2 regions of the Vreelandella subglaciescola genome follow, and region 1 is predicted to be linked to the other one. Evidence: predicted binding sites of a transcription regulator. Region 1 holds the regulator's gene; the other holds the start of a gene.
What was found. The regulator FliA, encoded in region 1, starts transcription of late flagellar genes. The targets are predictions, from matches to a motif close to CTAAAGTTNNNNNNNNNNCNGCCGATA.

Region 1 (10,973 bases):
CAGGCCGCCCGCGCCGCAGGAGCCGGGCTTGACGACTGCATCATCAGCAAGCAGGACGAAGCCGGCCGGCTGGCGCCGGTGCTGGATATCATCATGCGTCACGGTATGCGCGTGCTGTTTGGCTCCCACGGCCAGCGGGTGCCCGAAGATATGGCCCTGGCCAGCGCTCCGGCGCTGATAGCCCAGGCGCTGGACAGCGCCGCGCCCCGTGTTGTCGGAGGCGATTCGGCGCCGCCCGCCGCGATTCGGCTGCCGCGCTGGTCGCAGGACGTACTCGGGCAGGGGCGGCGGCTGTCCTCGCTGCTCGAACGTTTGCGCGCCCGGGTGGGTGGCTTTGACGCGCTGGAACGCTGCTGGGATCTGGCGGCGTTGCCCAAAGCGGTGCAAGAGCCGCGCCTTGAACAGCTGCTTGATGACTATCCACCGGCCGGTGCGGCGCTGGGCATGCGCTGGTCGGCGCGGCGCAACGAGCGCGGCTGCGACTGGGCGATGCCCGACGTCGGCCTTGATCCGGACGGCGCCACGCTGGCGCTGCCCTGGTTGCAGCATCGCCAACCCGCCGGCTGGCAGGCGCGGCTGGAAGCGCTGACCGAACACAACGGCATTGCCGTGCATCTGCTGCCGGCGCTGCCCGATGCGCCAGCGCGAGACTGGCTGGAAGAAGGGCGGCTGACCTGGGTCAGCCAGGTCAGCGGCGCTCAGCGGGTCCACGCTGATGATCAGCGCACGACCCTGCGCAAGCTGTTCATGGAAAGCACGCTGACCCATCAGGTGGGCGTGCGGTTTCGCGCCCAGGCCATGCAGCTGTGGAATGTTTACGCTGAAGTGACCGACGACAACGGCACCGCCATGCTGGCGTGGTACGGCGAAGTGCGCGACCCGGAAAGCGCCCGCACCGTGGTGCGCCGCTACTGGCTGACGCCGCGCCGGCTGGGCGTCGAGGCGCTGTCGCTGCTGCTCACCCAGCTTCAGGGCGAAGGCCTTGCACCGCTGACCAAGCGCGCGTTCCAGCAGATCAAGGAGGACGACGGCGGCGATGTCAGCGCCGAAGTGCGCCTGCTGATGGCCAGCGGCGCGGCGGCGGTGGTCGGCCATCTGGACGCCGGCGAAGACGACGAAGCGGCAATCTTGCGCCGCGAGCTGCTGGCACTGCTTGGGTCCCGTCGGCGGCGGCGCGATACCGCGCTGCTGGATGCGTTGCTGTATGCGCTGATGGCGCGCGATGCCATTCGCCAGCTGGGTAGCGTCAGCCGGGAGGGCGTGGCGTGAGCAGCAAAACGACGGATCAGGCCGCCGGGCTGCGCCAATGGGCCAGCTTGCAGCGTCAACAACAGGCTGAAGACGGCGGGCACGAGGCACTCATGCCAGCTACGCCGGCAGCCGAAGCGTCTTCAACTGCAGTGGCTCCAGCGGCGCCTCCGGTAGCGTCAACCCGGGCCAAAACCGTGCTGATGGTGGTCGGGCTGCCCGGCCGTGGCCCGCGCCAGGCAGAGCGCGTCAAGGCGCGCCTTGAGCAGTGGGCGGCGCTGGGCCGGCGCTGGGCGGGCACGCCGGACGCCTGGGATGTGCGTCTGGTGATGCCCGATGATCCGGCGCTGCCCCGTTTGGCGCGCGAGCATGCGCGCTGGGCGCTCTGGGTCGACAGCAGCGCCGATGCTTTTTCCGATACTTACCGCACGCTGTGCCAGCTGGCGCGCGGCGGCGGCCCACGGCGATTGCTGGCGCTGCACGAGCCGCACTTGCCACGCGCCGGTTTGCTGGATAATTTACATGATGCGGCTCATGCTTACGTGGGGATAGAACTGCTTATTCTGGCTCAGTAGGTGCAAGCCCAAGAGAGATGCAAGCATCGGGTCGGCGAGCAAGGAGAGCACTTCATGCACTTGAAGCTGGCACGAGCTTTAATCGGCATCTGGCTGCTGCTGGCAGGGTTGCCCGCAGCGTTTGCAGCCACTGGCAGCTGGGTCGCCTCGGTGCCGGGCACCATGGTGGCGATGAGCGATCGCCCGGGCGCGTCGCAAAACGCCGTACCGCCTTCGGGTAACGCCACCGGCCGCGCGATAGAGCGCGTGCAATGGCGCTTTTCGCCCCCCGCCGGCAAGGCCGTGGAGGCCTGGCTATGTCATCCGCAAGGCTGCCTGGCGCTGGCGCAGCAACGCGGCACGACCCGGGCGTTTGCCGGCTATCGTGCCGATGTGCCGCTGCACTTTCGCTTTCGCTTGCCGTCCGGGCAACGGCCTTTTCGCGTGACGGGGTTGCAGGTCATCGTTAACTATCAATGATGTGGACGGAATCCAGGCAATACGTATCAAGGGCTTTGAGGCGAGTCGATGTATACAGCACAGGGCAGATACAAACAGCAGGATCAGCTGGGTCAATACATGCCGCTGGTCAGACGTCAGGCGCTGAGCCTGCAGGTCAGGCTACCGGCAAGCATCGAGCTTGATGATCTGATACAGGCCGGCACTGTCGGCCTGTTGGAGGCGCTGGGTCGCTTTGACGCCACCCAAGGAGCAAGCTTTGCCACGTTCGCCAGCCAGCGGATTCGCGGTGCGATGATGGATGAGTTGCGCACTCGCGACTGGCTGCCGCGCAGCGTGCGCCGGGCGGCACGCTCGATGGATGACGCGGTGCGTCGGCTCGAACAGCGGTTGGGCCGCGCGCCCGACGAGGCCGAGATTGCCGCCGCGTTGGATATGCCGCTGGCCGACTATCAACAGCTGCTGCACGACACCAACAGCGGCTATCTGCTGCCCTACGAAGAACTGGCGGTGGATACCGGCGAGCCGGCCGGCGGTGGTGGGAGCATCGGCCTGCCGTTTGAGGAGCTGCTCAGCCATCAGCAGCGCGCCGGGCTGACGGCCGCCATCGAAGCACTGCCCGACCGTGAAAAGCTGCTGATGGCGCTGTATTACCAGGAAGAGCTGAACCTCAAGGAAGTCGGGGCGGTACTCGGCGTGACCGAGTCCCGCGTCTCCCAGCTGCACAGTCAGGCGGTCAGCCGCCTGCGCGCCAAACTGCACGACCCGGCTTAGCCCTGTCGAGGAATAGCCGGCCGTGCAATGTATGCCAGCGTGCCCCGCGCACGCGTTTTGATCTTCAAGTACCCGGCGAGGAGCCGTCGATGAATCCTTCAACGCTGATTGGCATAGCTGCCAGCATTGTACTGCTGGTAAGTGTGCTGTTTTTCACCGCAGAATCCCCCGAAAGTTTTATTAACCTGCCGGGGTTTGCCATCGTCATCACCGGCACGCTGGCGGCAACGTTTATCAGCTACCCGCTGCGCGAAGTGCTGCGCGTGGTGCGCCTGGTGGCGGTGGTGTTCCGGCGCGAAAACACCTACGTGCGCGATGACATCAAAGAGCTGGTGGATATGTCGCGGCTGTGGTTCAAGGGTGACGTGCGCGCGGTGGAGGAGCAGCTGCAGTACACCCGCAACCCGTTTTTGCGCTCGGGCATCCAGCTGGTGATTGCCAACACCAAGGAACAGGAAATTTTCGACATGCTGCGCTGGCGCATCGCCCGGCTGAAAGCCCGGGAACACGCCGAAGCGCAGATTTTCCGCACCATGGCGACCTATGCGCCGGCGTTCGGCATGATCGGGACGCTAGTGGGGCTGGTCAACATGCTGGAAGTCATGGACGCCGGTGATCTGGACGTCATCGGCCCGCGCATGGCCGTGGCACTGCTGACCACTTTCTACGGCATTTTGCTGTCCAACCTGATTTTCAAACCCATCGCGGTCAAGCTTGAACGGCGCACCGAAGAGCGGCTGATCACCATGAACATGGTGCTCGAAGGGATTTCGCTGATCACCAAGCGCCGCCTGCCGTCGTTTATCGAAGAAACGCTGAACTCCTTTGTAGCCGACTATCACGACGAAATCCGCGACCCCGGAATGAAAGCCCAGACCCAGAAGGAATAGCGACCATGCTGGATCGTGATACACAGCGCACACTCGAAGCGTCGCCCGTCAGCGGCGGCGATGAGGAAAGCTGGCTGACCAGCTATCTGGACGTGCTGACGCTGTTGATCACGCTGTTCGTGCTGCTGCTGGCGCTGACCCCGCCCGGCGGCGGTGAAGACCGGGATACCCAGCGTCGGCACACCGCAAGCGCTATGCCGACGCTGTCGCTGGCTTCGCTGGCCACCGGCATCAAGCCGCGTCATAGCGGCCTGAGCCCGGCTTTTGCCGGCCTGAGCATCCCCGGCGTTGACGTTAGCGAGGGCCGTGAAGGCGTGACTTTGCGGATCGACGACAGCCTGCTGTTTTCCAGCGGGCGGGCGCAGCTTACCGATCAGGGGCGCGGAGTGGTGGCAAGCCTGGGCGAGGTGCTGGGGTCCTTCGATGGCCAGATCTCGATTGAGGGCCATACCGATAACGTGCCCATTGCCACGGTGCGCTTTCCCTCGAACTGGGAGCTTTCCGCCGCACGCGCCATTGCCGTGCTGCGCTATCTGAAAACCCGGGGGCTGGCGGTCACGCACATGCGCGCCGTGGGCTACGCCGATACCCAACCCATGCAGAATAACGCCACGCCGGACGGCCGCGCCGCCAACCGGCGCGTTGAGCTGGTGCTGCGCAAGCCCTCAGGGCCGGGAAGCGCGACGGCAAGCCTGTAGCGTTTTGTCAATGGCGTCGTCCGCGCCGTCCAGGCTGAAGATCATGTACCAGGGCTCGTCTGCGCCCTGCTCAAAGCCGAGGAATATCTGCTCTCCGGCATGCATGTCGTCCAGCAGGCTGTCTGCATCGTTCAAGTAGAAATGTGCGTAAAAGCCGTTGTTTTCCGGCTCGGTAAAAAACTCGGCCACGGCGGTGTGCAGCGTTTTGTCATCCACCCGTAGCCGCGCCGGTACGGTAGCCACCGTTTGCTCTTCCCCCTCCAGCGTCACCCGCATCTCCAGCCAGGGCATATCGCACACGCCGGGCGTGGCGTTGACGCTTAGAGTGGCATCGGCATAGCTTGTGCTTTCCACGGCGCGGAAATGGCGCTCGCCGCTCTCGAACTCAGCCCCCTTCTCAGCCCCGTTCTCAACCCCTCGCGCAGCGCCCCGCGAAAGCGTGACCGACTGCCAGTCGTCGTGCTGCACGGCATCGCTTACGTCAAACGACGCTGCCTGCTCCGCCCCGGCGATTAACGTACCGACCATCAGCGCAGCGACGGTCAGCCCCCGTGTCTTGAGTGTTGCCTGCTTTCTGCGTTGCCCCATTGCCCTTGCTGCCTGTGTTGTCGTGTGAGTCTGGTTCAGGCGTCGGTTTCCGCGCCTGCGATGAGATAGCGGGACAAGCCTATAACGCGGCGCGTCAGGACAAAAGCCAAGCGATTGTTTTGTCGGGCGATATTTCCAAAATACCTATATGTGGTAGTAAGTAGGTAATAAAATAGCTTATATAGTTATCGGGGCGCGGCTATACTTCACCGCGCTACACCTTATATCGCCCGCCATTCGGACCCACCCTGACTCCCCACGGGGAAGGAGTATTGCGCCATGAGTACTGCTGCCAAGGCTGTTACAACATCCAACGATGTGCCGCTGCAGGTACCTTCGCGGGAAATCTGGGATGCCAAATACCGCCTCAAGGATCGTCACGGCGTGCCGGTAGACGCCGATGTAAATGCCACCTTCGAGCGGGTCGCGCGGACACTTTCCGCGGTAGAAGGCGACGCGGCCAGCCACTGGCTACCCAAGTTTCGCTGGGCGCTTGCCAACGGCGCGGTACCCGCCGGGCGGATTCTCTCCAACGCCGGCGCAGAGGCCTACAAGCCGGCGGTGAGTTTGATCAACTGCACCGTGTCGCGCACCATCCGCGACTCCATGCGCGATATTCTGGATTCCGTGGTCGACGCCGGCATGACGCTGAAATCCGGCGCCGGCATCGGCTATGACTTTTCCACGCTGCGCCACAAGGGCGCGTTCGTATTTGGCGCTGGTGCGGGCACCAACGGCCCGCTGGCGTTCATGGATATCTACGACAAGATGTGCTTCACCGTCGCCTCGGCCGGTGGGCGGCGCGGCGCGCAGATGGGTACCTTCGACGTCGGCCATCCCGACGTGCGCGAGTTTATTCAGGCCAAGCGCGAAGCCGGCCGCCTGCGCCAGTTCAACCTGAGCCTGTTGATCACCGACGAGTTCATGGAAGCGGTCAAGCAAGGCGCTGACTGGCCGCTGGCATTTCCGCTGCATCCCGGCGAAAAAGACGATGTTCAGGCCGAGGATCTCATCTACCGTGACTGGCCGGTTATCGAAGACGGCTACAGCGTGGACGGCGAAGGCCGCGTGGCTTGCCGTATCGTTGAGGTGGTTCGCGCCCGCGAGCTGTGGGACACCATCATGGCCTCCACCTACGACTACGCCGAGCCGGGCTTTATCCTGATCGATCAGGTCAACCGTATGAACAACAACTGGTTCTGCGAAGACATCCGCGCGACCAACCCCTGCGTCACGGCGGATACGCGGCTGCATACCCAGTTCGGTCAGGTGCCGATTGGCGAGCTGTATCAGCGGGGCGAAGCGCTGCGGGTCAGCGTCGATAAAAGGGCGTTGGACACGGGCGATAAGGGCACCGAAACGCGCCCGGCCGTCGCGGTGTTCAAGACCGCCGATCAGGCTGACGTCTATCGCGTGACGACCCGCGAGGGCTATGAAATAAAGGCGACGGAGTGGCACGACTTTTATACCCAGCGAGGAAAAATTCCGCTGAAGGAGGTAAAGGTCGGGGATCAGCTCTGGGTGCAGTCGGGTAAAGGCCAGTTTGGCCCCGAAGGTAACGCGAAGCTGGGCACCTTGCTCGGGCTTATTGCCGGCGATGGTCATTTCACAAATCGCGGGAAGGGCAATGAAGCCGTGAGCGTCAACTTCTGGGGCGCGGATCGGACACTTGCCGCCGCGACGGCCGAATACGTCAACGAGTTGATCGCCCACTCCGCTAAAAACGGCCGTCAATGCCAGGTGGCGCCGGTCGCCGTCGCCGAGCGTCAACATGTGTTTATCCGCTCGGTCATTCTGGCACGGCTGCTGGAGCATTACGGCTTTACCAAGAATACCAAGCTCAAGGTTCCCGAAGTGGTCTGGCGCGGCAGCGAGGCTTGCGTCAAGGGCTACCTGCGCGGCTTATTTCAGGCGGATGGTACGGTACAGCGCGATGACAAGAATGCTTATTGCACGATTCGCTTGGCATCAGGTGAGCCGCAACTGCTTAAAGATGTGCAGATGCTACTCAGTAACATGGGTATCTTCTGTCGAATTTTGAAGCGCCGTAATGCGGGTAAGAGATGGCTTCCGGATGGGCGCGGTGGCCAGAAGGCGTATCAGTGTAAAGCCGATCATGAACTACTGATTGGATCAGATTCGCGAGACCGTTTCATGCAGGAAATCGGTTTCCTGACTGATACCAAGAATCAGAAGTATCAGGAGTGGCATAGCATGCGTTCGAGCGCCGTCAAAACGTCTTATACGACGACGGTAAAATCGATTGAATATATAGGGCGCGAGGCCGTTTTTGACACGACGCAAAATGATAAAAATAATCTAATTTTCAATGGGTTAGTGACAGGTAATTGCGGTGAGCAGCCATTACCGCCGGAGGGCGCCTGCCTGCTGGGGTCGATCAATCTGACGCGCTTTGTGATCGAGCCGTTTGGTGAGGCGCCGCGGTTTGACTGGGAGCGCTACCGTGAAGTCGTGGCGATCTTCACCCGCATGCTGGATAACGTGGTGGAAATCGCCGGCCTGCCGCTGCCCGAGCAGCAGCGCGAGATTGAAGCCAAGCGCCGCCATGGCATGGGATTTTTGGGGCTGGGCTCGACGATGACCATGCTCAGGATTCCCTACGGCTCGCAAGCGTCGCTTGAGTTCACCGAGGAAGTCAGCCGTCACCTGGCCATCGAAGGCTGGAAGCAGGCGCTTGAGCTTTCCCGCGAAAAGGGCATGGCGCCGGTGCTCGAGGAAGAGCATACGCTGACACCCAAGATGCTGCGCGAACGCCCGCAGCTGAAAAAAGACGGCTATGAGGTCGGCGACAAGGTGCCCGGGCGCATTCTTCACGCGCGCTATAGCGCCTACATGAAAAAAGTTGCCGCGCTCGAGCCTGAGCTGGTCAGCGCGCTGGCCGAGCACGGCGCGCGCTTTACCCATCACAGCTCGATTGCGCCCACCGGCACGATCTCGCTGTCCATGGGCAATAACGCCTCCAACGGCATTGAGCCGTCGTTTTCGCACCGTTACTACCGCAACGTCATCCAGACCGGTAAAAAGACCAAGGAACAGGTGGAAGTGGTCTCGTTCGAGCTGGCCGCCTACCGCCACTTCATCACCGCCGACGCAGTGGAAAGCGATCTGCCGGATTATTTCATCACCGCCGACAGCGTCACACCCGAGCAGCACGTCGCCGTGCAGGCCGCCGCCCAGCAGTGGGTGGACTCGGCCATTTCGAAAACGGTCAACGTGCCCACTGAGTTCCCCTTCGAGCAGTTTCAAGACCTGTACCTCCAGGCTTACGAAAGCCGCCTGAAGGGCTGCACGACCTTCCGCTTCAACCCCGAAGCGTTTCAAGGCGTGCTGGTACGCGAAGACGACCTGAAAAATACCACCTACGAGTTCGAGCTGGAAAACGGCGAAACCGTTGCGCTCAAAGGCAATGAAACGGTGCTTTACGACGGCGAGGAACACAACGCTGCCAACCTGTTTGATGCGCTGAAAGAAGGCACCTATGGCAAGTGGTAAGCAGGGCGTTATGACTTTGTCCGTTAATCCAGATTTTGTGGGGGAGCATCATGGCCGTTGAAATTACTTCAAAAATTGTCGGTTATCGCATCAAGCCGGACGCCGCGCCAGAACCTGAGCCGGCCTTGCAGGACGAAAACCCGCTGACGCTACGGATTGCGTCGCGCCCCGAAGGCACGCTGGAAGCCGTCTCAGAGAAAATCTCCTATGTCGGCGCGGAAGGCCGCAAAAAAGTCTATTTGCTGGTGTCGTTCATGCCGGTGGAAGGCGTGGTGGGCGGCAAGCGCGTGGTGATCGAGCGCCCGGTAGAGTTTTTCTTCCCCTCGGGCCAGCTCTCAAGCGAACACCAGTGGATCACCGCGACCATGCGCAGCCTGTCGCTGGCCGCCCGGGGCGGCTACGCCACCCAGGCGGTGGCGGATTTGCGTAAGGTAGCGTGGGATAAAGGCCTGGTGCGTTGCGGCTGGAACCGCCACGGCAAGCCGGTGTTTCACGACTCCGAAGTGGCGGCGATCGCCTGGTCGATCCAGCAGATTCTCTATCGTCGCGGCTTTCTGGATCAGGACGGCCATCAGGTGCCGGTGGAAGCGCTGGTCGAGCGCTACGCTCACCGCATGACCCACGGCCATGCCTGGCAGCCGCCTGCTGAAGATGCCGAGGCGCCGGTGGCGGACCCATTAGAGCCGAGTGACGGCGCCGACAAAAAATCGGCGGGAGCAGGCCCCGCCGTGGTGGGCCACTGCCCCGAATGTCGCGGTGAGCTGATAATGATGGACGGCTGCCCCACCTGTTACGCCGGCTGCGGCTGGTCGAAGTGCGGCTAACGCGTTAATCTCTGCGTTCTTTTCCCCTCGCCCCGGCGGGGGGAAGCTTTTTTACCCCCTGAGTCCGCGCCGGCCCGAGCGATGAATGCAACGATTACCCCACCTGGCCCGAGTGTTTCTGCTTCCCTTTCTGCTGGTTTCCCCGTGGCTGGCGGCGGATACCCTGTGGCTTGAAAACGGCGATCGTGTGACCGGCACGATAGTGGACAAGACGTCGGCGCGCTGGCGTATAGACACCGACTACGCCGGCGAGATCGAGATCGACGCCCGGCGGGTCGAGCGCGTAGCGCTTGACGAGCCGCCGTCGCCCAGCGTCAAGGCGATGAACGCGCTGGGCTTTGCCGTCCAGCCCAAGCCGCCCAGACCCGAACCGGCCGGGGATGACGCCGCCGCGTCGCCGACCGAGCGCCCGTTCAACGCCACCGGCGGCGTAGACGTGGCCTTCGAGTACGAGCACAGCACCGCCGATACCCGAGAGCTGGAGCTTGATCTGCGCCAACGCTTAGAGGTGGGGGCTTGGCGGCATAAATGGCAGGCCAGCTATCACCGCGAATATCGCGATGGCAAGCGGCGTGAAAACGACTGGCATCTGGCGTACTCGCCCGAGCGATTTTTCTCTGAGCGGCATTTTTGGCAGGGGCGTGTCAGCACCAACCGAGATTGGAACGAAGCGCTTGAGCGGCGTTTTTCCGTTGGCGTGGGGCCGGGTTACCAGCTGTGGGATAACGAACGCGGGGCATTTTCGCTGTCGGCATTGCTCACGCGCAACCGCTATCAGTACGCCGATCAGCCCGATGACAACTTCCAGACCGGCGTGCTGCAGTGGCAGTTTAATCGCTACCTGTGGGCAGACCTGCTGGAGCTTTACGCCAACGGCCGCGCGGGCCGTGCGCTTTCCCAGGCCACCAGTTTTTTGCTCGACGCGGAAACCGGCATGCGCTACCCGCTGACCGACTGGGCCTCGCTGCAGATGTCGGTGGAAACCGACTGGGTCGAAAACAGCGCCGAAGACCTGAGCGACACCACCTATAACGTGGGTATCGGCCTAAACTGGTAGCCCCGGGCGCTGGCTGAGCGTGCGGTGGCGCGCTTTCAGGCCGTCAAACAGGGCGTGGCGCAGCCAGCGGTGGCCGGCATCGGCGTGGTGGCGCTCGTGCCACACCAGCCAGTAGGCAAAGGAGGGTACCGCAAGCGGCAGCCGGCGCAGGGCCAGTGGCCAGTGGTCGGCCACGCTGGCCGCCAGGCAGCCCGGTACGCAGAGCAGCAAATCGCTGTGCTGGGTGGCGGAAAAACCGGCGAGAAAATGCGGCTGGCGCAGGCTCACCCGGCGTTTCAACCCGCGTTTGGCCAGCGCCAGATCCACCGCCCCGCGATCATCCCCGCCCATACTGATCAGTTGATGGTCGGCGTGCAAAAACGCCTCCA
Region 2 (10,973 bases), 400 kb from region 1:
CAGGCTCATATGGATGAAGTTGTTGAACATCAGCCCCAGCGCGTTGACCGAGCTGTCGATGATGAACAGCGTCGGGCCGATCGCCAGAATCAGCGCCACGAAGATGATGGCCAGAATGGTGTTGAAGTTGGTGACCCGCCTGACGCCTTTCTCGATGCCCAGGTACGCACTTAGGGTAAAGGCAACGGAAATCAGGGCAACAAGGATCAGGTTCAGGGTAAAGCTGCTTTCGATGCCCAGCACCCGGGCAATGCCCTGCGACAACAGCGGCACGCTCAGGCCCAGGGTAATGCTCAACCCGCCGATACAGGTGAAGATGAAGATGATATCAATGAGCTTGCCGACCAGCCCCGTCGAACGGATGCCGAGGATGCGGGCGACGAGAGAGCTCAGGCTCATCCCTTCATTTTTACGCACATAAACGTGGTAGGCGATGGGCAGCACCGCCATGCAGTAAAGGCTCCAGGCGCTGATGCCCCAGTGGAAGAAGTTATACGCCAGCGACCAGGAGTAGGCAGCGTCCGACTGCGGCTCGATGCCCAGGCCGGGGGTATTATAGTAGAACGCCCATTCAATGAACGCCCAGTAGACGGTGGCCGAGCCCAGCCCCGCCGTGAGCATCATCGCAATCCAGCTTTTGGTAGTGAAGTCGGGAGGGCCGTCGCCCAGGCGGATCTCGCCGTAACGGCTCAGCGCGATGATGGTCAGAAATATCACGCAGCCGAAGGTGAACAGCAGTACGGCGGAACCGAACATATTGGTCAGGGTGGTGAATATCGCGTTAGCAACCCTGGTGCCCGCCTCCGGCGCAATGGCCAGGCCGACGATCAGCGCCACAATGACGCTCAGGCTGACCAGTATCAACGTCGGGTCGAAGCTGTTGTTGACGTCTCTTGCGGTGTAGGTTTTTTTTGAACTCATGCAATCTCGTTGGGTGTAAACCCCATTAAGAAACCAATCTATCTAATTGTTGGTCTGTCGGTGCGTTCTGCGCTCAGTCACAGAACGTTCGTCACGGCTTGTCAGTCACGATAGTCGCTATGCTCGGCTTGCAGCATCGCGTGGATCTCTGACCAGTGATTGTCTTCCAGGCCGGGATAGTTTTCCCACTGATCGCGGGTGCGCCGCGCGGTTGCCTCATCGACGTACTTCAAGGGCAGGCCGGTCGACATGGCGAGCACCTGGCTTTCGCAGGTTTTTTCCAGAAAGTAGAGCCGGTCAAAGGCCTCCGAGACCGTATTACCCACAACGGTGACCCCGTGATTGCCCATCAGCAGTACCGGCTTGTCTTGCAGCAGGGCGCAGATGCGGTCGGTTTCGTCGTCGTCCATGGCCATGCCGCCAAACTCGTTATCGTAGGCAATGCGCTCGTAAAACTTGAGGGCATTCTGGCTGATCGGCTCGACCCGGCCATTTTCCACGCAGGTCAACGCGGTGGCGTAGGGCATGTGGGTGTGAAGCACGCAGCGCGCGTTGGGTACCGAGCGGTGAATGGCACCGTGCAGGCCCAGCGCCGTAGGGTCGACCACACCCTGGCCGCCAACCACTTCGTTGTTAGCGTCAACCACGAGCAGATCACTGGCGCGCACCCGCGAAAAATGCTGGCCGGCGGGCTGCACGAGAAACCTTGAACCCTGGTCGTCCAGCGCCAGGCTGAAATGGTTCGATACGGCTTCGTGAAGCCCCAGCCGCGCCGTCCAGCGGAAAGCGGCGGCAAGATCCTCACGATCGCGCTGTTCTGTTGACGTCATAAAAACCTCGGTTGTTAGCTATAGTCCTTTTCACTAAAAAAGGAAAAGGCTATATGGATATATCGCTTTATCTTATGCGTTGGTATTGTTTCATATTGCGCTATTCGGTTGTAGCGTCGGTTTGTTTGCGCCGATTCAGCCTGCAATCGCCCCGCCCGGGAGGCCATCATCATGGAACTCTTTCTCAACGCGACCTCACCCTACGCACGGCTGGTGCGCATTGTGGTATTGGAGAAAACAGTGTTGGAGAAAGCAGCACTGGAGAAAGGTCTGGCTGAGGCCGTCACGCTGCGCTGGTGCGACCCCTGGGCTGACGATGCCGCATTGCTTGCGGCCAACCCCGCAGGGCGTATTCCCGCACTGATGACCGATGACGGCACCACGCTGAGCGAATCCCTGCTCATTGCCGTCTACCTGGATGGCCTTGGCCGCCGCGAGCCCCTCATTCCGCCGGCTTATCTGGCGCGAACGCTACACTTCGCCGGGCTTGGCCAAGCGCTGATGGACGCCGCCTTCACCACGGTGATCAGCCGCAAACATCAGGGCAACGAGTCTGACGACAGCGTGCTGGGGCAGCGGCGCCAGCGGGCCATTCAACGAACGCTGGCGCGGTTGGCGCACGAGCTTGATGCCTCTCAGGCATCATCGAGCATCACCCTTGGAGACATTGTAGTCGCGGTAGCGCTCGATTACCTGACGTTCCGCCTGCCCGAGGTAAGCTGGGCAGAGCAGCACCCCCGGCTAGCGCAATGGCACCACCGCGTCAGCGCAAGGCAGAGCTTTGTGCAGACGGCGTTTCAGTAACGCTGAAGGTGACCCACGTCGTTTTTCGGTTCGCCCGCCACCGCTAGACACACGGCGCCGAGGCGGTTAGGATACGCAACCACCAAGCGCCTATAGCTCAGCTGGATAGAGTATCGGCCTCCGAAGCCGAGGGTCGCAGGTTCGAATCCTGCTGGGCGCACCAGATTTAAAAACGGTTTTAAAGACATTTTTTCAAAACAGTTTTCAAGGGCCTACGTTAATGCGTAGGCCCTTTTTTTGTGTCTTTGAAAGCTCTCGTGTCGTCACGAGGAGCCTGTACCCGCTGTTCGAGGAAAAGTTTGAAGACGTGGTGTGGTCGGTGGAGGCTACCTGGCAGGGCACCACCCAGCGGGTGTATCTGTACATCCTGCTGGAGTTTCAATCGACGGTGGATCAGCGCATGCCACTGCGAATGATGCACTACGTGGCCTGTTTCTACGATCACCTGCTCAAAACCCGCGTGACCACGCCCCATCAAGGCCTGCCGCCCGTGTTTCCCATCGTGCTTTATAATGGAACGCAACGCTGGTCGGCGGAACAAGATATTTACGGCATGGTGCAGCCGGAACCGCCGCCGTTTTTACGCGCCTACCAACCTCACCTGCGCTATTATCTGGTTGATGAAGGGCGCTACACGGATGATGACCTGGCCAGGCGGCATACCCCGCTGAGCGGCGTGTTCAGTATCGAAAACGCTACCGAAGGGTACAAAGCCCTGCAACAGGCAGTGGATCGGGTAGTGGCGATCATCGAGGCAGACCCTGACAAAGCGCACGTTGACGCAATCATTACCCGCTGGCTCAAACGGCACCTGCAGCGGCTTGGGGCCGGGATCGACCTGAGCCGGTTGAATAGTGTGATGGAGGACAAAGCAATGTTGGCTGAAAATCTTGAAAACTGGGTTCAGAAAGAACGTAGGGAAGGCCACCTGGAAGGCCGCATGGAAGGTCACATGGAAGGTGTGGAAGAAAGCAAACGCAATACGGCCCGCCATCTGCTGGAGTTGGGTGTGCTGAGCGATCAGCAGATTGCCGGGGCGACAGAGTTAACGATGGCTGACATCGCCAGATTACGCATGGCAGATAAGCACTGATCCCCGCTTTTCATTACCCGCTGGCTCAAACGGCACCTGCAGCGCTCTCGCCGCTGCGTTCTCTCGCTGCGTCACCACGATGCCCTTGCACCCAGCCGTCTTTGTAGGAGGCTGGCTATACCCACACCCCGGGCACAAGCGCCGGGCGAAGCAGGCCGCAGGCCTGCCCGGCCGCGCCACCGCAACTCACCACCTTCGTACCACTTCCCTCATTACAAACAATTACAAACTTTTTTACGCCAAACCCTAAAGGTTCTCCGCGCTGGGCCGTTAACTAATACAACGGCGCACAACGTGGCCGAAAAGCCGGCCTACAGGGCCTGTGTAATCGAAAGGAGAATCACCATGTCAGTGATCAACACAAACATCACCGCGATGATCGGCCAGCAAAACCTGAACCAGTCACAAAATGACTTGACCACCTCCATGGAGCGTTTGTCCTCCGGCCTGCGCATCAACAGCGCCCAGGATGATGCCGCCGGTCAGGCCATCGCCAACCGCATGAGCGCACAGATCACCGGTCTGTCTACTGCCCAGCGTAACGCCAACGACGGTATTTCCGTCGCGCAAACCGCTGAAGGCGCGCTCAACCAGGTCAACGATAACCTGCAGCGTGTGCGTGAGCTGACCGTTCAGTCACAGAACGACACCAACTCCGCCAAGGATAAGGCTTCCATCCAGGCAGAAATCGACCAGCGTCTGACCGAGATCGACCGTATCTCCGAGCAGACCGACTTCAACGGCGTCAAGGTACTGTCTGAAGACCAGAGCCTGTCCATTCAGGTAGGAGCCAACGACGGTGAATCCATCGACGTTAAACTGGAGGAAATCACCTCGAAAACGTTGAAACTGGATAGCTTCAACGTTAACGGCCCGCAGGGTGCAGTTGCAGACGCGGCTGCGGCGGATTTTGCAGACGCTTACGGTACGTCTACAGGTGTTGCCGATAGCTCTGTCACCGACTTTGCTGACGATCTTGCAACTGAGCTGGGTGTTAGTGCTGCTGCTGTTACTGCAGATACAGGCGATGCCAAAGTTGATGAAGCCGGCAACTGGTACGCTGAGGTAAGCGTTCAAGCTCAAAGCGATGCGGAAGTACAAGCACTGAACCGCCAAGGCTTTGACTTCGCAGGAACTGGTGCTGGTGATGCGCAGACCTTCCAGGTTGCGCTGGATCCGGCTGAAGCCGATATCACTACTGCTGCTACTACCGCTGCGTTCACCGTTGAGGGTAGCGAGCTGGGAGCCAAAGACCTGCTGAGTGGTGCTACCGCTAACCCGATGGAACAGATGGATAATGCGCTGAACCAGGTAGATGAACTGCGCTCTGACCTTGGTGCGGTACAAAACCGCTTCGAGTCGGCCATCACCAACCTGAGCACCAACGAGACCAACCTCTCTGCGGCACGCTCGCGCATCGAAGATGCTGACTATGCGACAGAAGTAGCCAATATGACCAAGAACCAGATCCTCCAGCAGGCGGGTACCTCGATTCTGGCCCAGGCCAACCAGTTGCCGCAGAACGTACTCTCGCTGCTGGGCTAAGCTGAGCTCCCAAACCGCCCCTCGGGGCGGTTTTGAGAAGAGACTGATGACGGGCCCCGAGAGGGGCCCGTTTTGTGGAAGGTGTGGCTGCCATATTTTTAGTCAAACCTTCACTTAGTGTATTGCTGACTGTTAGTGAAAAATGCATTGATATATTTTTGATGAATCAATTTGAATGGGGTGCGTTATGCACGAAAAATTTTTTTATATATCAAAAAATAAGATTAATGGGAAGGGTGTAATAATAACTGCCGGTAATGTTGGGGGGAAGGTGGACTTCGTTAAATGGATAACAGATAAGTGCCAAGCTGGAATCCGACCTGCAGATGTTACTGCTCAGTATGTAGTAGTCGGCACTAAAAATTACCGCGTATTCATGGAGCCACTGGGTAACGGATGTTCAGTAATCACAGTGCTTGGACTATAGAGTTTATATGAATTTTGTATGAGTGCGCTAACTGATAGTGCCCACACATCCCCCTTGCCGCCACCCAGGAGCCTCCATGACCGAACATGCCGCGCCCGCCGTTGATCTCAACGCCGAACTTGAGGCCGTTCGCCAGCTGATAAACGCAAGCGAAAAAGCCGACTGGGAAGCGGCACTTGAGCGGCTGGATACGCTGGAGGCCGAGCACCCTGGCAGTGCCGAGGCGCAGTGCCTGCGCGGGTATGCCCACGCCAACTTGGAGCAGCCACAGCGGGCGCTGAGTGCGTTGGTGGAAGTTTCTTATCTGCGGCCCAACGACTTCAAACTGTTCTACCAGCTAGCCAAACAGCACGTCCGGCTGGGCCACGACCGCGCCGCACTGGGTGCGCTGCGTCGCTGCAATCAGCTTGCCCCAAAAAACGTCGAGATCAAGCGCCTGTTGGCTGCGTTGTGCTTTGTCACGGGAACCAACGTAGAGGCAGGCGAGTGGCGGCGTAAAGCCGTCCAGGAAAAGCCGTTCTCCGAATTTGGTGCTGACATTGATAAGACTCGGCTGCGCGTGCTGGTGTTGCAGACAGCCTATTCAACGGACTGGAGCATCAGCCGCAAAGACTTCACCATTCAGCTGGGTGAAGGGCACAACAACTTACCCGGGCTGTTGGATGACATTTACATACGGCCCGTTGTTATTTACGTGGACGAACTGGCCGGTCACCCTGAGATACTGCGCAAGCTGCCGGCTGTGGATGTTATTTACAACGGCATTACCGACGCCGAGCGCTGCGAACACGCGCTGGGTCTGGCAGATGAGCTGTGCCGCAAGCTGGGCAAACCCGTGATTAACCCGCCAGAGGCGGTGTTGGGCGCTTCCCGCGAGGGTAACTATGCGCGCTTTAAAGATCACCCGGAGATTATTCTGCCGCGCAGCGTCAAGCTGGAAGGGGTAACGGGAAACTGCCGCGATGCCATCCGCGAGGCCCTGCACACCCAAGAGCTGACGCTGCCGCTGATTGTGCGGGTAGCGGGCTACCAGAACGGCAAGTTGATGCACAAGGTAGAAGACGTGGAGACCCACGACTTCGCCAACATCGACGCGCTGCTGGCTGAAGGGCCGGAAACGCTGTACTGCATTCACTACCACGACAGCGGGCTGGACCACCCTCGCGCGCCGGGGGCGACGCTGTACCCCAAATACCGCGCCTTCTGGATCAACGGCCGGCTTTACCCTACGCACGTACGTTTTGGCCACGGCGACTGGAACGTGCACATGCCCGAGCACAAGCCCACGGTGAAGCGCTTTCCCTGGCTGATTGACGAATGGGAGCGTGATTACTTTGCCGCCCCGGCCGAAATGCTGCCCGAGGGCCAGTGGCAGGCGCTGGAAGACGCGCTGGCCGGCGTAGGTGTGGATTATCTGGGGGTCGATTTTGCCGTGCTCACCGAGCCGGAAAACGCCGGCAAACTGGTGGTGTTTGAAACCAACCCGGCCATGCGCAACTTTCTCGATCAGCTTTCGCCGGGCACCCCCGAGTACGCCGCGTCTTATCGTGCCGTGCATGCCGCCAACAGCATGTTTGCCGAGCGCGCGGGAATGGAGCCGTGGGGCTTTGAGCTGCACCCCGGCCAGCCGGCAGAAGAGGAAGAGCCGCTTGGCCCGACGTTTGACTGGCGGTTTACTGACCGGCTGATCACGGTGGATAACGCCGCCCGCCTGCCGCGCGAGGCCAACTTTCATGAGCGCATGGCAACCAACGCTTTTGCCGTAGTGGCGTTTGACCCGGCCAGCCGCGTCGCCGCCGACACAGTCGCCAACGTGGAGGAGTTTCAGCATATTCCCCACGCGCTGCTGGGCGATGGCAAACCGGCTACGCTTTACGCCACCCTGGATGAAACCCTTACCGCCCCCCTTGAGCCGCTGCCCGCCGCACAGTTGCCGGAAAGCCTGCGCGACGGTGCCAGGGTGCTCACGCGCCTGCCCGTTAATACCCTGCGGCTGGACGATATTGAAGGGCTGGCAAGTCTGGACTGGCTGATTCTTGACGAACTGAGCGATGCCCTCGCGGTGCTGGAAAACGGCGGGCGCGCGCTTGCCGATACGCTGCTGCTGCAGGTGGGCATTGCCTTTGCACCCACCCACGCGGGTCAGCCCAACCTGGCCGAAATAAGCCACTGGGCCAGCCGCCACGGCTTTGCCTTCTACCGGTTGAATGAGCCGCAGTACCGTACCCACTTTCCTGCCGGCAAGTATACCCGACGCCCCCAGGCGACCCAGCTAACAAACGCAGAGGCGCTGTTCATCCCCACGCCGGAGCGCCTCGCCGCGCTTGACGATAACCAGCGCAAACGGCTGGCGTTTGTGCTGGATACGGTATTTGGCATTCACGATCTGCCCTATCGACTATTGGCCGAGTGCAATGCGGCGCTGGCCGAGGACTACCTGCAGGCCCGGGGCTACGCCCAGGTTGAAGCAGATGCCTGACGTCGGGCCGATGCGCGCCAAAATGCGCAAGCAATGACAAGAATATCTTGTCATGATAAAGGCGGTGCCCTTATCATTATGGGCAACATACCCGCCAAGCCTATGTAGATTCCGGTCTTCACGCTCAAATCGTGCGGGTTTTTTATTGGCTATGGCTTTGCGGGCCCATGATGCCTGGCCTTCAAGAGCTGCTTGCCTACTACGACAAAGCCTTGCTTGGTGAAAAGTAGGTCCATAGCGCGCAGAAGATACGCCATAGAAGGACAGAGCATGAGAGTTGAGTTTGGCCCCAGCGAGTTTATTGACGACATCTCGTGGCCAGGCGCGCAAATCCAGCATTTTGCGCTGGCTGGTACCGATTACGGTGCACTGTTTGTCCCTCGCACGGCCTGGGATGACAGCACAGCAATTCAGGTCTCACGCGAGCTGGGTATTGGCTTGCCGCCAGACGCGTATGAAATCAAGTTTGATACCTTGGAAAGCCTGTACGACACCCACCCTGCTCATGGCTTTCGTACCCGCGCTGAATTGGGACTGCCGCCTTACACCCTGAAAGAGCTGAACCTTTTGGGAGGTGGTTTGCTGGCATCCATTGATATGTTTGATAAGCATGTCACCTGCTCGGGCTATTATGGTTGTGCCGTTGATGACAATTTACGGCTGAGCTACTATTACATGAGGCTCTACCGAAGATATGGCGCTCATTTCAAAGCTAAAGGCTTGGAGCCATACACCTCCACAGGAGGAACATGTTATGCATTCCTACGTAGATAACGCTGTAACCGCCCCCCAGCAGCGCAAGGTAGCTAAAATGCGCGAGGCTCGCCGGCGCTATATACAGGCAAAAGAGCGGGGCGACGTAAAGGTCAGCCTGACGGCAGCAGAGGCGCAAAAGCGCGCCGAGCGCTCTGTTTTTCGCCTCCGTTGACGCGAGCCGACGTCGTTACATAAAAGCCCCGGCCATCAAGGCCGGGGCTTTTGCTTGTTTGACCTGTGTTCACCTGGCTACGACTGTACCCGCAGACAAAGCGTGATTTTTTCCAGCACGGTGCGTACCTGACGCAGCTCTTCTTCCAGGTGGTTTGTATTGTGCTGGCCGTCGGCAATAATGCGCGCGCCCATGCTGATGCGCAGCGCCGAGGTGCGCTTGCCGTCGATCTTGACCGGCTGGCCGATGTGGCAGCACTGCGCGGCCAGCGTGCGTTCGTCAGCGGTCAGGCCGGGCGTGTCGCTTGCGTTGCGGTTGAGCTGTTCGTAGAGCGCTTTTACCTGCGCTTGCTCAAGGCAGTGCCCCTCAGCATCACGAATCAAAAACGCAAAAATACTGCGCCGTGAGCTTAGCTCATCGCCGTGCATGCCGGTGCGCGCCCACCAGGGGCTGGCCGGTTGAAACAACGCCTCAACGTGGGGATGGGCGTCAATCAGCGCCATGACCTCGCGGCCAAAGTGTTCCAGCGCATTGATGCGCGTGGCTTTGGGTACCTGATAGTAACGCTTGATCTCGGCGAGTGCGGCGTACCAGCGCAGATACATGCCGATGGTCAGCGGCGCGGGGGCGCCGGGTAGCTGCGCCTGCCATGCGCCGGTATCGGCCTGGGGCAGGTAGTCGGTAAGGCCGCTGGGTAGCGGCCGCTCGCTTTGTTGTAACCGGCGTGCCAACGCCTCGGGGAAGACAGCAGCGCCGCTGAACGGCGGGCCGGTAAAGAACTTGGAGCCAGTCAGCAGCAGAATATCGCCCTTCGCCACGTGGTCACGCAGGTCGTCGGCGTCCAGACGTAGTTGGCAGGCGTCGATAATCACCTGTAAGCGCTCGCCGTAGCGGTGGCGAAGCTGCTCCAGCCGCGCCGGGCTGGGTGCCCAGCAGCCAAATTTGGACTGATCCATCGCGTGCAGCATCACGCGCTCGCCTTGCTCTATGGCTTCATGCACGCGGGCTTCAATGGCGTCGTCCAACTCCTCAAGGCTGCGCAAACGCCCGCTGGCGTCGCGGAACGCGATGCCGGCAAATTCAATCGGTGCCATGCCGGCCAGTCGCTCGCCTTTGGTCACACGGTGGCCCAGGCAGGTGGTGTCGTCAAAGTGGCAGCCGGTGACCGAAAACGGCGTGCCGCTGCCGGTTTCATCCGCGCCGCAAACGATGCTGATCCAACGCCCCGGCTGCGCGGTGGTGAGCGCGGCCACGGTGTGCAGCTGGGCATCGGTGCCGGAAGGCGAAAGGTGAACATCCGGCGCGAGATCGGCTAGCCCCAGAACCGCGGCCAACTCTTGCTCCAGCGTTCGGCAGTGGGTGGCCAACGGGGCGAGTGAATCAGCCTGTATGCAGTCGTGAAGCAGGCGCTGGCGATAGGCATCGGTGGCTTGATAAGCCGTGGTCGAGATCGACGTGGCGGTCGACGAGGCAAAGGTGAAGGCCGCCTCGCGCGGGGAGGGCGAGCAGCCGTAGCGATTCAGGCCGGTGTCCGGGTTGACGATCAGCCGGGCATCGCCGCCCTGCATCAAATGCCAGTGCGCGGGGTTAAGCAGCGCGGCAAAGCGGGAATTGATGCGCTTGCCTAGCGTTTCGATATCGTCGATCAGCTTTTCCATATGGGGCATCTCGGTGCGGTGGTTGACGATGGCAACGCGGATGGCCAGCTGGCCGTCAAGCGTAGTGGTAGAGGGCGCGGCCAGCCCCTGTATTTGCAGCTGGGTGACAATGGCGCGGTTGAGCGCGGCCAAATAGGCGCTTTGCTCGCCTTCAGTGCCGTGTAAGTCAGGCGGTACATGGCGCAGGCAGACGATGTTCATCGGCACCGGCGCCAGCCGCTCCAGGGTGGGAGATGCATCCACGTGCTCGGCGGTAACGCGCGCTAAACGGCAATGTTTACGCACCAC

Region 2: B5495_RS08500 (FliC/FljB family flagellin) is a predicted target of FliA. The motif match lies at 3,895-3,921, and genes of this name have one in related genera.

What each region holds. Positions count from the first base shown of each region.
Region 1 is NZ_LT670847.1:2,208,951-2,219,923, forward strand. Features, by position in the region: gene flhF (flagellar biosynthesis GTPase FlhF) at 1-1,269, shown strand, start outside; gene B5495_RS10345 (hypothetical protein) at 1,266-1,823, shown strand; gene B5495_RS10350 (flagellar protein FlhE) at 1,878-2,282, shown strand; gene B5495_RS10355 (RNA polymerase sigma factor FliA) at 2,331-3,035, shown strand; gene B5495_RS10360 (motility protein A) at 3,125-3,925, shown strand; gene B5495_RS10365 (OmpA/MotB family protein) at 3,931-4,623, shown strand; gene B5495_RS10370 (hypothetical protein) at 4,591-5,211, opposite strand; gene B5495_RS10375 (LAGLIDADG family homing endonuclease) at 5,491-8,724, shown strand; gene B5495_RS10380 (ribonucleoside-diphosphate reductase) at 8,775-9,548, shown strand; gene B5495_RS10385 (DUF481 domain-containing protein) at 9,634-10,605, shown strand; gene B5495_RS10390 (LysR family transcriptional regulator) at 10,594-10,973, opposite strand, start outside.
Region 2 is NZ_LT670847.1:1,809,101-1,820,073, reverse strand. Features, by position in the region: gene B5495_RS08525 (BCCT family transporter) at 1-921, opposite strand, end outside; gene B5495_RS08520 (class II aldolase/adducin family protein) at 1,023-1,751, opposite strand; gene B5495_RS08515 (glutathione S-transferase N-terminal domain-containing protein) at 1,923-2,555, shown strand; tRNA gene B5495_RS08510 (tRNA-Arg) at 2,642-2,718, shown strand; gene B5495_RS08505 (Rpn family recombination-promoting nuclease/putative transposase) at 2,776-3,648, shown strand; gene B5495_RS08500 (FliC/FljB family flagellin) at 3,994-5,193, shown strand; gene B5495_RS08495 (tetratricopeptide repeat protein) at 5,697-8,099, shown strand; gene B5495_RS08490 (hypothetical protein) at 8,370-8,873, shown strand; gene B5495_RS08485 (pyridoxal phosphate-dependent decarboxylase family protein) at 9,105-10,973, opposite strand, start outside.